Regions from separate parts of the Methylobacterium sp. TK26 genome, predicted to be linked through region 3. Evidence: predicted binding sites of a transcription regulator. Region 3 holds the regulator's gene; each other region holds the start of a gene.
The links. The regulator PhoB, encoded in region 3, activates phosphate uptake and scavenging genes when phosphate is short. The targets are predictions, from matches to a motif close to TGTCATNNANCTGTCAT.

Region 1 (4,564 bases), 1.7 Mb from region 3:
CCGGCCCCTTCGATAGGGAGTGTTAAACGCCATCACGACACGGTGCGGCCCACCACTCCGAAGGCCGCCCGGGCCAAACGACATCCGGACCAGAGCCAGCGACACATGCGCAGACAGGCACATCACCGGTACACCTCCCTCCGCTCCACGGCCGTGCTCGGCCTTGCGCTGAGCACGGCCCTCGTCGGCGTGGCGATGGCGGCTCCGGCCCGCGATCAGGCCGGCTACGCGCAGGCTGAGTGGGCGCAGGATTACGCGGCGCCGGCCGCCATGCAGGTCCAGCGCGAGACGGTGCCGATCCTCTCGCCGCAGACCGTCGCCGCCACCGAGCAGATGGCCGAGAAGTACCGCGAGATCGTCTCGCGCGGCGGCTGGCGTCCGGTGACGGGCGCCGAGCGCCTGCGCATCGGCTCGAAGGGCCCGGCCGTGGCGGCCGTGCGCCAGCGCCTGATCGTGACCGGCGACCTCGACCCGGCCTCGGCCAACACGGGCGTGTACGATTCCTACGTCGCGGCCGGCGTGAAGCGCTTCCAGGCCCGCCACGGCCTGAGCCAGACCGGCGCGATGAGCGCGGCCACCGAGCAGGCCATGAACGTGCCCGCCGAGATCCGCCTGCGCCAGCTCGAGACCAACGTGCTGCGCCTGCGCTCCTATTCGGGCGACCTCGGCCGCCGCTTCGTCATCACAAACATCCCGGCGGCTTTGGTGCAGACCGTCGAGGACGGCCGCATCGTCACCCTGCACGCGGCCGGCGTCGGCAAAATCGACCGGCAGTCGCCGATCATGAACACCAAGGCGACGCAGATCAATTTCAACCCGACCTGGACGGTCCCGGCTTCCATCGTGAAGAAGGACCTGATCCCGAAGATGCAGAAGGATCCGAACTACCTCACGGATAACCGGATCCGCATCCTGTCGAACGGCCAGGAAGTCTCGCCGAAGGCGGTGAACTGGAACTCCGACGAGGGCACCCGCTACACCTACCGGCAGGATTCGGGCGCCGACTTCAACTCGATGGGCATCGTCCGCATCAACATCCCGAACCCCTACGGCGTGTTCATGCACGACACGAACACCAAGGGCGTGTTCGGCGACGACTTCCGCTTCATCTCCTCGGGCTGTGTCCGCGTGCAGAACGTGCGCGAGTACATCACGTGGCTCCTGAAGGACACGCCCGGCTGGGGCCGCGAGCAGGTCGAGCAGGCCATTGAGAGCGGCAAGCGCGTCGACGCCACCCTCACGCAGCCGGTGCCGGTCTACTGGACCTACATCACCGCCTGGGCGACCCCGGACGGCGTCGTGCAGTTCCGCGACGACATCTACAAGCGTGACGGCGTGAACGTGCCCTCGACGATCAGCGCCCCGACCCCGGTGGCGAGCGCCGAGTCGACCATGCCGCAGACCTTCGAGCCGGGCGACGAAGACGCCAACTGAGTTCGGCACTCACCGCGATCCGAAGGCCCGCGTCTCCCCAGGCGCGGGCCTTTCTCGTATGGGGCGCCGCTGTCATGCGCCGGTCGCCGAAATCTGCTGCATCGGCCGGGCCTGAATGGAGCCGCCCATGCCGCCTCTGACCCGTCGCGAGACCCTCGCCGGCGCCGCCGCCCTGACGCTCGCCGCCGGACGCGCCGAAGCCGAGGCGAAGGAAGCCACCGGCATCGTGTTCGGCCTCGATGGCGCCGCCCGTGCGCCGCTGCCGAACGTCCTCGTCTCCAACGGGCAGGAGGTGGTGCGCACCGACGCCCAGGGGCGCTACCGGCTGCCGATGCCGGGCGACGGCGCGGTCTTCGTCGTCAAGCCGCCGGGCTACGCCCTGCCGCGCGATGCCGACAACGTCGTCCGCCACAGCTACGTCCACCAGCCGGAGGGCACGCCGCACGAGATCGGCCTGCGCTACCGGGGCGTCGCCCCGACCGGCCCGCTGCCGACCTCCATCGACTTCACCCTAGCGAAGCAGGACGAGCCGGAGGATTTCGACGTCCTGCTCTTCACCGATCCGCAGCCGGAGACGCGGCGCGAACTGGACCACGTCCGCGATACGGCGGTCGCGCGGGCGATGGGCATCCCGGCGGCCTTCGGCCTCACCACGGGCGACGTGCTGTTCGACGACCTTTCCCTCTACGGGCGGTCGAACGCCATCGTCGGGCGCATCGGCATCCCCTGGTACAATCTCCCCGGCAATCACGATCTCAACATGCAGGCGCCCGACGCCCGCTACAGCCGTGAGACGTGGAAGCGCGTCTTCGGCGCCCCGTCCTTCGCCTTCCAGCACGGGCGGGCGCTGTTCGTGCTGCTCGACAACGTGGTCTGGCTCGGGCCGCCGGTCCCGGTCGGCGCCAACACCTATGAGGGGCGGATCGGCGAGCGGAACCTCGCCCTCCTGCGCAACCTCCTCGCGGAGGTGCCGGCCGACACGCTGATCGTCCTCGCGACCCATATCCCGCTGCACACGGATGCGACGCCGAGCGGGCCGCACAACAACACCGCCGACCGCGCGGCGCTGCTCGACATCCTGCGCGGGCGCAAGGTGCTGGCCATCTGCGGCCACACCCATACGACGGAGCACCATTACCTCGCGGAGGGGCTGCACCACCACGTTCTCACGGCCGTCTCGGGTTCGTGGTGGAGCGGGCCGGACACCCGCACCGGCATCCCCTCGGCCGACAGCCGCGACGGGACGCCGAACGGCTTCCACGTCCTCTCCGTGCGGGGGACCGCCTACACGACTCGCTACGTCCCGGCGCAGGGCGAGCCGGACGGCACGATGCGCATCGCCTTCGAGAGCCAGATCCGGAGCGGCGCCCCGGAAGTCGTGCGGGCGCTACGGCCGATGGAGGCCCTGCGCCCGCCGATCCCGCAGGACGCGCTCGCCGACAGCATCGTGGTGGTCAACGTCTTCGACGGCGGCCCGAAGACGTCGGTGACGTGGCGGGTGGGCAACGGCCCGGCCGAACCGATGGTCCGCACCCGCCGGCCGGACCCGTTCGTCACCGAACTCTTCGCGCGCTATCCCGAGGCCAAGAAATCGTGGGTCCAGGCGATCCCGTCGAGCCATGTCTGGACGGCGCGTCTCCCAGCGGACCTGCCGCCGGGAGCGCACCGGATCACCGTAGAAGGGAGCGACGAGTACGGCCGCCCCTTCCGTTCCGCCACGGTGCTGGAAATCACCCGTGGCGCATGAGGTGCCTCAGGCGGCGAGCTGACGCTGGCCGTGGTTGCCCTCGCCGATCTCCTCGATGATCTTCTTGCAGAAGGCGTCGAGGTCGTCGGGGTTGCGGCTGGTGATGATGCCCTGATCGGTCACGACCTCCTTGTCGTGCCAATTGCCGCCCGCGTTGATCACGTCGGTCTTGATCGACGGGAACGAGGTCATGTCGCGGCCCTTCACCGCCCCGGCCTCGATCAGCAGCCACGGGCCGTGGCAGATCGCGGCGACGACCTTTCCGCTCGTCAGGAAGCCCTTGATGATCTCCAGGGCCTTCGGCTCCAGGCGGAGCTTGTCGGGGTTGATCTGGCCGCCCGGCAGGACGAGGGCGTCGAAGCCGGAGGCATCGAGGCTCTCGATGTCGGCATCGACCTTCACGTCCTTGCCCCAGTCGGTCTTGTCCCAGCTGCGGATGGTGCCTTCGCTCTGGCGCGACTTCGGCGCGGCGATGGTGACGTGGGCACCGGCCTCGGAGAGCTTGGCCTGCGGCACGGTGAGTTCGGTCTCCTCGAAACCGTCCGTGGCGATGATGAGGATCTTGGCTTGCTTGATGTCGGTCATGGGGGCTCTCCCGATCGTGGAGTTGCCCGCCCAACCGCCTCACCGCTGGCGTGTTCCCTGACCGATTGAGGCAGTTCGCCCCATCGGCGAGCCGGGTTTCCGCCCGGAACAAGCCCGTGCCGGACCCGTTGGCCCTATGAACCCGGACGCTTCAGGAGACACCGTTCATGGCCAATCCAGGCATCCCCGATCCGATCCCCGGCGATCTGCCGCTGCCCCCGCCTCCGCCCGATCAAGAGCCGGATGTCGGGCCGACCGGCCCGCGCACGCCCTACCCGGTCAACGATCCCGGAATCGGTGAGCCCGGCGGGCCCGGCTCCGAGCCGGACGTGTTCCCCGGCACCCCGAGCGACCCCGGTACGCGGATGTGATCCGATTCGGGACGTCAGTGCCCGCCATGCGAGGCGCGGATGTCCCTCGGCGCAGCCAGGATTTCGGAGAGGCTCGTCGCCACGTGACGGGCCTCTTCGTCCGTCAGGCGTAGCTGGAACGGGGGGAGGGCGCCCGCCTGGAAGGCGACGACGGCCTGTCCCTCTTCGTCGGTGCCGACTTCGATGGCCGCCGAGGTCACGTCGAGCATGGCGATGTCCTCGCCCAGCGTGTCGGCGGATTCCGGGTCGTCGCCCTCGTCGGATTCGTCGATGGCCGTGAGCAACTGGCCGACGGCGCGCATCAGCGCGCGGGCCGCCCGCGCATCCATCACCACTGCCGTCGCCTGATCGTCCTTCTGGAACGAGAGCTGGATGTTCGCGCCGTCCAGCGAGACCGAGATGCCTGCCATATACCGCCCGGAAGCCG
Region 2 (4,564 bases), 770 kb from region 3:
CTCGGCCTCTCGCGGCGGGATGCGCTCTGGGCGGTGCGGGCGCTGGAAGGGCTGTCGCGCCGGGCCTCGGCGGCGCATGCGGAGAATGGGCGAAGGGCCGAATTGCTGGACGCGCCGCTGCCGCTCTTCGCATGGCACGCCGATGACGGCCTGTTCCGGCACGAGCCTGCGGCGGACCTGCCGGCGATGGCCCCCTCGGAGACCGTCGCCGACGATTACGCCACGACCAGCCTGTCGCTACGCGGCCATCCGGTGGCGTTCTTCCGGGAGCGTCTGGCGCGGATCGGCGCCATCACCGCCCGCGCCCATCTCGACCCCGCCCTGCCCCAGGGAACGCGGGCCATGGTCGCGGGGATCGTGCTGGTGCGTCAGCGGCCGGGCACGGCCAAGGGCGTGGTCTTCCTCACTATCGAGGACGAGACCGGCATCGCCAACATCATCGTGTGGAAGAAGGTGTTCGAGGCGAACCGCCGGATCGCCATGCAGGGGCGGTTCCTGGCGGTCCGGGGTCGGGTCCAGCGGGCCGGAGAGGTGGTCCACCTCGTCGCCGAGGGGTTTCGCGACCTCACCGAATCCCTGCGGGACCTGCGGGAAGCCGGGCTACGGCTACCGGCGGAGACCACCGATTTCGGGGCGCCGACCCAAAGGCAACCCTATCGCAGCCGCGACTTCCACTAAACATCAACGCTGGGCCGACTCGTCCAGCCGGATCGTCGGGAGCATTTCAAGGGCCTTCGCGGTGATCCGCTCGAGATGCTCGCCCTGAAGACCCTTCTCGGCCCCGAGCTTCTTGATGCGCTCGCGGTGCTGCGCGAGGGTGAGCCCGTAAAACGTCTGTTCGGTGGTCTGCTCGGCCATATATCACTCCTGTGGCGGGAGGGGTGATTTGGCAAAAGAGGCCCATCGTTTCAAGGGTCTGGCGGCTGCCGCGAGCCCTCGACAGCGGCTGTTTCCCACGCCAGAACGGCGCCAGACCGAAGGGACCAACACCCCATGCCGCGCCTGCCGATCGTCCTCGCCGCCTGCCTCGCCCTGGCGCCCCTCGCGGCCCATGCCGACGAATGCGACGACCTCACCCGACAGATCGCGGCGGCGATCGGCGGCAAGGTCGGCAAGCGCTCCGGCCCGAGCATCGACATCCGCCTGCCGGGGCCGAACCGGTTCGACGTGACCTGCCGGGCCGAGCCCATCGTGCAGGCGATCTCGGCGGAGCCGCAGCCCTCGGCCACGTTCTTCCGCGAACTCTCGACGGCCTCCGAAATCCTGACCGGGGAATCGGCCGGGACGGTGGAGCCGATCATCGCGAAGGCGTACCGCACCGCCGTCTCGGACGGGCGCAAATCCTTCATCCAGCAGAACGGCTGGTCCGCGAGCTGCTACGCCGACCCGACGAGCAGCACCATGCGGACCCTCTGCTCGGTCGGCCGCATCCCGCCGGGCTGATCACCGCGCGGACGGAATCGCCCCCGTCACGATGGGCTCGACCAGGGCGGCGTCCCGCGAGGGCGACGCCTTCTGGCGATCGAGCTTGTCCGCCGAGATCAGGGCGGCCGCGATCAATGCCGCGACCGCGAGTGTCGCTTTGATCGCTTCCCAGCTCCGCGCGAACATGGTCGAACCTCGACGGCGCCCCGGTTGATTTCACCCAGGCCGTCCATCGGCACCGGGCGTCGTAACCGTGATCCTCGGGTCCGCACCTTCTCAAAACCTTACGACGGAACGATTTCACCGCATTGCACAAGCACCGTGGCCGGGAAGCCTCAACCCAGTTCCGCCTCGGCCGCCAGGGCTTCGAAGACCAGGGCATGCCGCCCGGCCAGGGCCTCGACATCGGTCGAGTAGCCGCCGCCGATCACCCCCACGATGGGGATGCCCCTCACCCGGGCCGAGCGGACCACGAAGCGGTCGCGTGCCCGCAAGCCCTCGTTCGACAGGTTCAGCCGGCCGAGCCTGTCGTCCCGGTGCGGGTCCACCCCCGCATTGTAGAAGACGATGTCCGGCTGGAACGCATCGAGCAGCGGCGGCAGGCGCGCGTCCAGCACCGAGAGATACGCGCCGTCGTCGAGCCCATCGGGCAGGCCGATATCCAGATCGCCCGGTATCTTCTGCGACGGGTAGTTCCGCTCGCAATGGACCGAGAGGGTGAACAGGTCGGGCTCGCGGCTCAGGCAATCGGCGGTGCCGTCGCCCTGATGCACGTCGAGATCGACCACCATCGCCCGGCCGATCAGGCCCTCCTCCCGCAGGGTCAGCGCCGCCACCGCCACGTCGTTCAGCACGCAGAAGCCCGCGCCCTGCGCCCGCCGGGCATGGTGGCTTCCGCCGGCCGCGCTTCCCGCGAACCCATGCTGGAGTGCAAGCCGGCCCGCCAGCACCGTGCCGCCGACACTCGCCCGCGAGCGGCGGACCAGCGCTTCGCTCACGGGCAATCCGATCTCCCGCTCGACGGCCCTCGGCACGTCGCAGGCAAGGATGGACGCGACATAAGCCGGGTCGTGCGCGCGTTCGAGCATGGCCGCGCTCGCCGGCTCCGGCTCGACGAACCCGTCGGGCACGAGCCCGCGCGCCCTCAGCGTCTCCGCCAGGAGCCCGTATTTGCGCATGGGAAACCGGTGGCCATCGGGAAGCGGCGCTTCGTAGGCCGGGTGGAAGCAGATGGGGGGTCGCATGCCTCTCGCAACGTGCCGAAGGGGGACGCCGGAGGGAGCTGCACCGCGTCACACAACTGATATGCTGCGGCTGTTAGCCGGACGCCACGGGCGCAGGTGCGCTCCCACGACGCGCCCGGCTCGGCGCCCGACGGCTCTCCCGCATGATCAGCGCGCTGGACGGCGTCTTTCTTGCGCTCGCGGCCTGTCTCGCGATGGCTCTGGTGAACCTCGCGAGCCTCGCCCTAGCCGGCTTCCGCCTCAGGCGCCGCATGCCCCGCTCGACCTTTCCGGACGGCGCGGCCGTGTCCCTCGTCCGCCCAGTCTGCGGGCTTGAGCGGTTCAGCGAAGAGACGCTGGAGAGCGGCTTCCGCCTTGCCTACCGCGACTACGAACTGATCTTCTGCGTCGCCGACGCGGGCGATCCCGTCCTGCCCCTGGTGCGGCGGCTGATGGCCCGGCATCCGCGGATCCGCTCGCGGCTCATCGTCGGCGAGGAGCGGGTCAGCGACAATCCCAAGCTCAACAATTGCGTGCGCGGCTGGGACGCGGCGGAGCACGATTGGATCGTGCTGGCCGATTCCAACGTGCTGATGCCGCCCGATTACCTGCAGACCCTTCAGGCCGCGTGGCGGCCGAACACCGGCCTCGTCTGCGCGACACCCATCGGTGCCCGGCCGAATGGATTCTGGGCCCTGGTGGAATGCGCCTTCCTGAACACCCTCCAGGCGCGCTGGCAATATGCCGGCGAGGCGGTGGGCCTCGGCTTCGCCCAGGGCAAGAGCATGCTCTGGCACCGCCCCTTCCTCGATAGCGTGGGGGGCATCCGCGCCCTCGCCGCCGAGATCGCGGAGGACGCCGCCGCCACGAAGATCGTGCGGGCGGCCGGGCGGCGGGTGAACCTCGTCGCCGCGCCGTTCTCGCAGCCCCTTGGCCAGCGCAGCTTCGCCGAGATCTGGTCCCGCCAGGTCCGCTGGGCGCGCCTGCGCCGGGTGACGTTCCCGCTGTTCTTCGCCCCGGAGATCGCCAGCGGGATGCTCGTCCCCTGCCTGCTGGCCGCGCTCTATGCCAATGCGGCGGAGGCCGCCCTCGGCCTCGGTGCGCTGGTCGCCCTGATCTATGCGGGCGAATACGCCCTCGCCATCCGGGCCGGGTGGCTGCGCTCGCCGGCCCTGATCGCGGCCTTCATCGCCCGCGACCTGCTCATCCCCTTCGTCTGGACCCGCGCCTGGATGCGCAGCGGCGTCGTCTGGCGCGGCAATGCCATGGCCATCGAGACGAAGCCGGGGCGGATCCGAACCGCCTGAGGCGCGCGGCCTACGGGAAGTTCAGGTTGGAGCGCACCGCCTCGGAGATGCGGTTGAGCCAATCTTCGGCCTCACGGGCGCGGTCTTCGGCCGCCTGAAGCTTCTCTTCGAGGGTCTTCACTAAATTGGTGGCCCGGTGCTGCACATCGTGCAGTATCCGCTCGGCCGCCAGCGCACGGGCATTGGCGGCGGCGATCTCGTCCTGCATGTTGGCGAAGATCTTCTGGGCCTGCATCTCCTGCTGATGCCGGCTCGCCTCGATCTCCTGGATGTACTCCGCCGCATCCTGGATTCGTTCGCAGACGGCGGCCCATTCCTCCTGGCCGAACCGCTTGATCGGCTTCGGCATGTCCGAGCCCGATTTGGCGATCTCGCCGCCGCGCTCGATGGGGCTGAGCGCCTTCAATTCCTTTCGCATGGTCGGCGTCATCAGGAGCGGCGCGGCATCCAGCGTCCTGTCCCGCGTCTCGACCACCCGGTTGCCCTCAGCCATCGCCCCGCCCCGTTTCAGATCGCAACGCCGCCCACGGAGAGACCGGGCCACGCGACGGCCGGTCCCCTCAGCATGACCCCGACAGGGCCTCCGCGCGGCTCAGAGACCGAGGGACG
Region 3 (4,564 bases):
TACGACAACGTCGCCTTCGGCCTGCGCCTCTACGAGAAGCTGCCCAAGGCCGAACTCGACGTCCGCGTCGAGGAATCGCTGCGCAAGTCCGCCCTGTGGGACGAGGTGAAGGACAAGCTCCGGCAGCCCGGCACCGGCCTCTCCGGCGGCCAGCAGCAGCGCCTCTGCATCGCCCGCACCGTGGCGCAGAAGCCGGAGGTGATCCTGTTCGACGAGCCGACCTCGGCCCTCGACCCGATCTCCACGGGCCGCATCGAGGAGCTGATGGAGCAGCTGCGCGACGAGTTCACTATCGTGATCGTCACGCACAACATGCAGCAGGCCGCCCGCATCTCGCAGTACACGGCGTTCATGTATCTCGGCGAGCTGGTCGAGTTCGGCCAGACCGACAAGATCTTCATGAACCCGAACGAGCGTAAGACGCAGGACTACATCACCGGCCGCTTCGGCTGAGCCACCGACCAAGAACCGCAGAGGTCTCGCCATGCCCGGCCACATCGTCACGTCCTACGACACGGACTTGGAAGACCTGCGCCGCTCGATCTCGGAGATGGGCGGCGTCGCGGAGAAGATGACCGGCGAGGCGACCCTCGCCCTCGCCCGGCAGGACGAGGCCCTGGCCCAGACCGTCATCATCGCCGACAAGCGCCTCGACACCCTCCAGCGCGAGATCGAGGAGAAGGCCGTCCTGCTCATCGCCCGGCGCCAGCCGCTGGCGGTGGACCTGCGCGAGACCATCTCGGCGATCCGCGTCTCGGGCGATCTGGAGCGGATCGGCGACCTCGCCAAGAACGTCGCCAAGCGCGTCACGGCCATCGCCGACCAGTCGCCCGCCCAGAAGATCGTGCTCGGCGTGCGCCACATGAGCGACTTGGCCGAGGGGCAGCTCAAGGACGTGCTCGACGCCTATGCCAGCCGCGACACCAAGGCGGCGCATGACGTGTGGGAGCGCGACGGCGAAATCGACGCCCTCTACAATTCCCTGTTCCGCGAACTCCTGACCTACATGATGGAGGATCCGCGCAACATCTCGTTCTGCACGCATTTGCTGTTCTGCGCCAAGAACGTCGAGCGGATCGGCGATCACACCACCAACATCGCCGAGACGATCCATTACCTCGCCACGGGCGAGATCTTCATGGGCGACCGGCCGAAGAACGACGCCTCCAACTACGCGACCGTCACCCCCGGCGCGTGAACCATCGCCGTCATCGCCTCCCCGGCGGTGACGGCTCCGGCGTATCAGCGTTGCCCGCAACCCTCGGTCGAGCCCGGCCGGGGGGAACGGGCGTGGAATGGACTCCCGAGCATGCGTGTCCTGATCGTCGAGGACGAAGAGGCGCTCACCACCCTCCTGCGGTACAATCTCGAAGCAGAGGGCTTCAGCGTCGATGCCGCCGCGCGCGGCGACGACGCCGAACTGCTCCTCGCCGAGCGCACGCCGGACCTCGTCCTCCTCGACTGGATGCTGCCGGGCCTGTCCGGCATCGAACTGTGCCGCCGCATCCGCGCCCGGCGCGAGACCGAGCGCATGCCGGTCATCATGCTCACCGCCCGGGGCGAGGAAGGGGACCGCGTGCGCGGCCTCGGCACGGGGGCGGACGATTACATCGTCAAGCCGTTCTCCGTGCCGGAACTCCTCGCCCGCGTCCGGGCCCTGCTGCGCCGGGCCAAGCCCGCCCATGTGGCGGACCGGTTGGCGGCGGGGGACATCGAGCTCGACCGCACCGGCCACCGGGTCCGGCGCGGGGGCGCCGAGTTGCATCTCGGGCCGACCGAGTTCCGCCTGCTGGAATTCCTGATGCTCAGCCCCGGCCGGGTCTTCTCCCGCGAGCAATTGCTCGACGGGGTTTGGGGGCACGACGTCTACATCGACGAGCGCACCGTGGACGTGCATGTCGGCCGCCTGCGCAAGGCGCTGAACGGCCCGCGCCAGACCGACCCGATCCGCACCGTGCGCGGCTCGGGCTACGCCTTCGACGAGACCTTCTCGCTGGAGCCGTGAGGCGTCAGCGCGCCTCGGCCGTGCGGTCGGGGATCGCGGCCAGCGCCTCCAGCACCGTGCCCTCGGTGAGGATCTGCGGCAGGATCGTGGGGTCGCCGCCGCCCGCGTAGAGCAGGTAGAGCGGCACGCCGCTGCGGCCGTGGCGTTCAAGCAAGCGGGTGATCTCGGGGTTCTGGTTGGTCCAGTCGCCCTTCAGGTAGGTCACGCCCTTCGCCCGCATCGCCGCCTGCACGGACGGCCGCGAGAGCGAGGTGGTCTCGTTGACGGCGCAGGTGATGCACCACGCCGCCGTCAGGTTCACGAAGACCGGCCGCCGCGCATCCCGCAGGGCGTCGAGGCGGGCTTGGCTGTAGGGCTCGGTGCCCTCCGCGGCGGCCTGCGCCGCCGGCACCGCCCGCTGCTGCGCGAGCCCTAAGCCGAGCATCGCCACGGCGATGAGGGCGAGGCCCGCGAGGCCCTGGAAGATCCGCTCCCCGAGGGCCGTCGCGCCCCGGCTGCGCTCCCAGGCCCAGGCGGCGAAGCCCACCAGCACCACGCCGATCAGGGCCGCGAACAGCCCCCGCGCATCGACCTGCTGCGCCAGCACCCAGATCAGCCACGCCGCCGTGGCGTAGACCGGGAAGGCCAGCGCCTGCTTCAGCGTCTCCATCCACGCGCCGGGGCGGGGCAGCACCCGCACGGCGCCGGGCCACAGGGTGAGGGCCAGGAAGGGCAGGGAGAGGCCGAGGCCCAGGGCCGCGAACACGGCGAGCGCCACGGCGGGCCCCTGCGTCAGGGCGAAGCCCACCGCCGCGCCCATGAACGGCGCGGTACAGGGGGTGGCGACGAGGGTCGCGAGGACGCCCGTGAAGAACGAGCCCGGCAGCCCCGAACGCCGCGCGAGCCCGTCGCCGAGGCCGGTGAAGCGTCCCCCGAGGCTGAACACCCCCGACAGGCTCAGGCCCACCGCGACGAGGAGATAGGCGAGCCCCGCCACGACCGGCGGCGATTGCAACTGGAAGCCCCAGCCGAGGCTCGCCCCGCCGCCCTTCAGGCCGATCAACAGCCCGGCGAGGGCGAGGAAGCTCGCGAGCACCCCGGCCGTGTAGGCGAGGCCGTGCAGGCGCACGCGGGTCCGGCTCTCGCCCGATTGGCGCACGAGGCCGAGCACCTTGATCGAGAGAACGGGGAAGACGCAGGGCATCAGGTTGAGGATCAGCCCGCCGAGGAGGGCGAGGCCGATGGCCGCGAGCAGGGTCGGCTGGTCCGCCGCCGGGACGGGCGGGACGCCGGCCGCCGCCGGGGGGGCGACGGCGGTGGAGGGTACCTGCGCCGGCTCGTCGCCATAGGCGAAGGCGAGGCGGATCGGGCCGTTGCCCGTGTCCTCCTCCACGGTCAGCACGCCGGGCAGGGAGAGGGGGAAGGTCTTGTCGTCGCCCCGTGTCAGGCTCAGGTGCAGGCCCTGGTCATCGACGGTGAGACCCTGCTCGGCGGCGTTGTCGAGGGCGGTCTCGCCATAGGGGAAATAGGCGGCGGACTTGATCGAATCCGCCCGCAGGCCGCTCGTGGCGAAGTCCAGGCGGATGCGGTCGCCCTCGCGGGACAGGCGCATCGGCCAGACGGGGGCGACGGGCAGCGCCGCCCGCGCCCGGTTGAACAGGGCGGCGTTGGCGGGGTCGGGCGTCGGCTTGCCGACCGGCAGGGTGAGGGCGAGGTCGGCCGCGCCCGGCACGCATTCGGTCTCGCAGACGAGGTAGGTGAGCTTGCCCGCGATCCGCACCGGCTCGGCCGGGTCGAGGCTCGGCGGCGGCGTGACGGGGACGAGGAGCGTCACCTCGTCCTCGTAGCCGTAATTCATCAGCGTCGCGATGGGGATGCGGTGCGGCGCCGGCCAGCGGATCGCCCCGGTGCCGAAGCCGGCGGGCAGGGCCCACGTCACCTCCGGCGGCAGGCCGGAATCGCCGGGGTTGCGCCAGTAGACGTGCCAGCCGCGCTTGAGCTTCATGTGCACGGCAAGGGTGAAGGGCGTGCCCCCCGCCACCGCCGAGGGCTCGGCCACGAGGCTCGCCCGCACGAGGTCCGCCGGGGCGCGGAACCCCTGCGCCGAAGCGGGGGCGCAAGCGAGGCAGGCGAGGATCAGGAGCAGGCGGGCGATCATGCGGGACTCTTCGTGCCGGGCGGCGGCAGGTTTCTCGGCCTCCGCACCGGCTTTTATGGGGCAGGGGAGGGCCTTACGCCCCGAGGGGTTCCGTCGCGGCCTCCAGCCACGCCCGCGTCGGCGCGTCGAGGAGCGGCGACAGCGCGTCGCGCACGCGGGCATGGTAGGCGTCGATCCAGGCGCACTCGCCCGGTTCCAGCAGGGACGCGTCGATGAGGCGCCGGTCGTAGGGCGCGAGGGTCAGGGTCTCGAAGCCGAGGACCGGCCGCTCGCCGCCCGGCACCTCGCGGAGCTCCACGAGGACGAGGTTCTCGATGCGGATGCCGTAGCGCCCGGCGGCGTAGTAGCCGGGCTCGTTCGAGAGGATCATGCCGGGCTCCAAGGCCACGGTGCCGGTCTTGGCGATGCGCTGCGGCCCCTCG

Region 1: a site for PhoB is predicted at 1,505-1,521, ahead of ACXJ1Y_RS21265 (calcineurin-like phosphoesterase C-terminal domain-containing protein). Genes of this name have one in related genera too.
Region 2: a site for PhoB is predicted at 2,716-2,732, ahead of ACXJ1Y_RS11275 (ceramide glucosyltransferase). Genes of this name have one in related genera too.

Annotation. Positions count from the first base shown of each region.
Region 1 covers NZ_CM143965.1:4,376,635-4,381,198, forward strand. Annotated here, with positions in the region: gene ACXJ1Y_RS21260 (L,D-transpeptidase family protein) at 106-1,434, shown strand; gene ACXJ1Y_RS21265 (calcineurin-like phosphoesterase C-terminal domain-containing protein) at 1,562-3,181, shown strand; gene ACXJ1Y_RS21270 (type 1 glutamine amidotransferase domain-containing protein) at 3,188-3,766, opposite strand; gene ACXJ1Y_RS21275 (hypothetical protein) at 3,934-4,137, shown strand; gene ACXJ1Y_RS21280 (hypothetical protein) at 4,152-4,547, opposite strand.
Region 2 covers NZ_CM143965.1:2,349,716-2,354,279, forward strand. Annotated here, with positions in the region: gene ACXJ1Y_RS11250 (error-prone DNA polymerase) at 1-678, shown strand, start outside; gene ACXJ1Y_RS11255 (hypothetical protein) at 682-858, opposite strand; gene ACXJ1Y_RS11260 (hypothetical protein) at 994-1,443, shown strand; gene ACXJ1Y_RS11265 (hypothetical protein) at 1,444-1,611, opposite strand; gene ACXJ1Y_RS11270 (histone deacetylase family protein) at 1,761-2,669, opposite strand; gene ACXJ1Y_RS11275 (ceramide glucosyltransferase) at 2,813-3,955, shown strand; gene ACXJ1Y_RS11280 (hypothetical protein) at 3,966-4,448, opposite strand.
Region 3 covers NZ_CM143965.1:1,584,548-1,589,111, forward strand. Annotated here, with positions in the region: gene pstB (phosphate ABC transporter ATP-binding protein PstB) at 1-453, shown strand, start outside; gene phoU (phosphate signaling complex protein PhoU) at 485-1,198, shown strand; gene phoB (phosphate regulon transcriptional regulator PhoB) at 1,310-2,005, shown strand; gene ACXJ1Y_RS07730 (protein-disulfide reductase DsbD family protein) at 2,010-4,142, opposite strand; gene ACXJ1Y_RS07735 (M24 family metallopeptidase) at 4,216-4,564, opposite strand, start outside.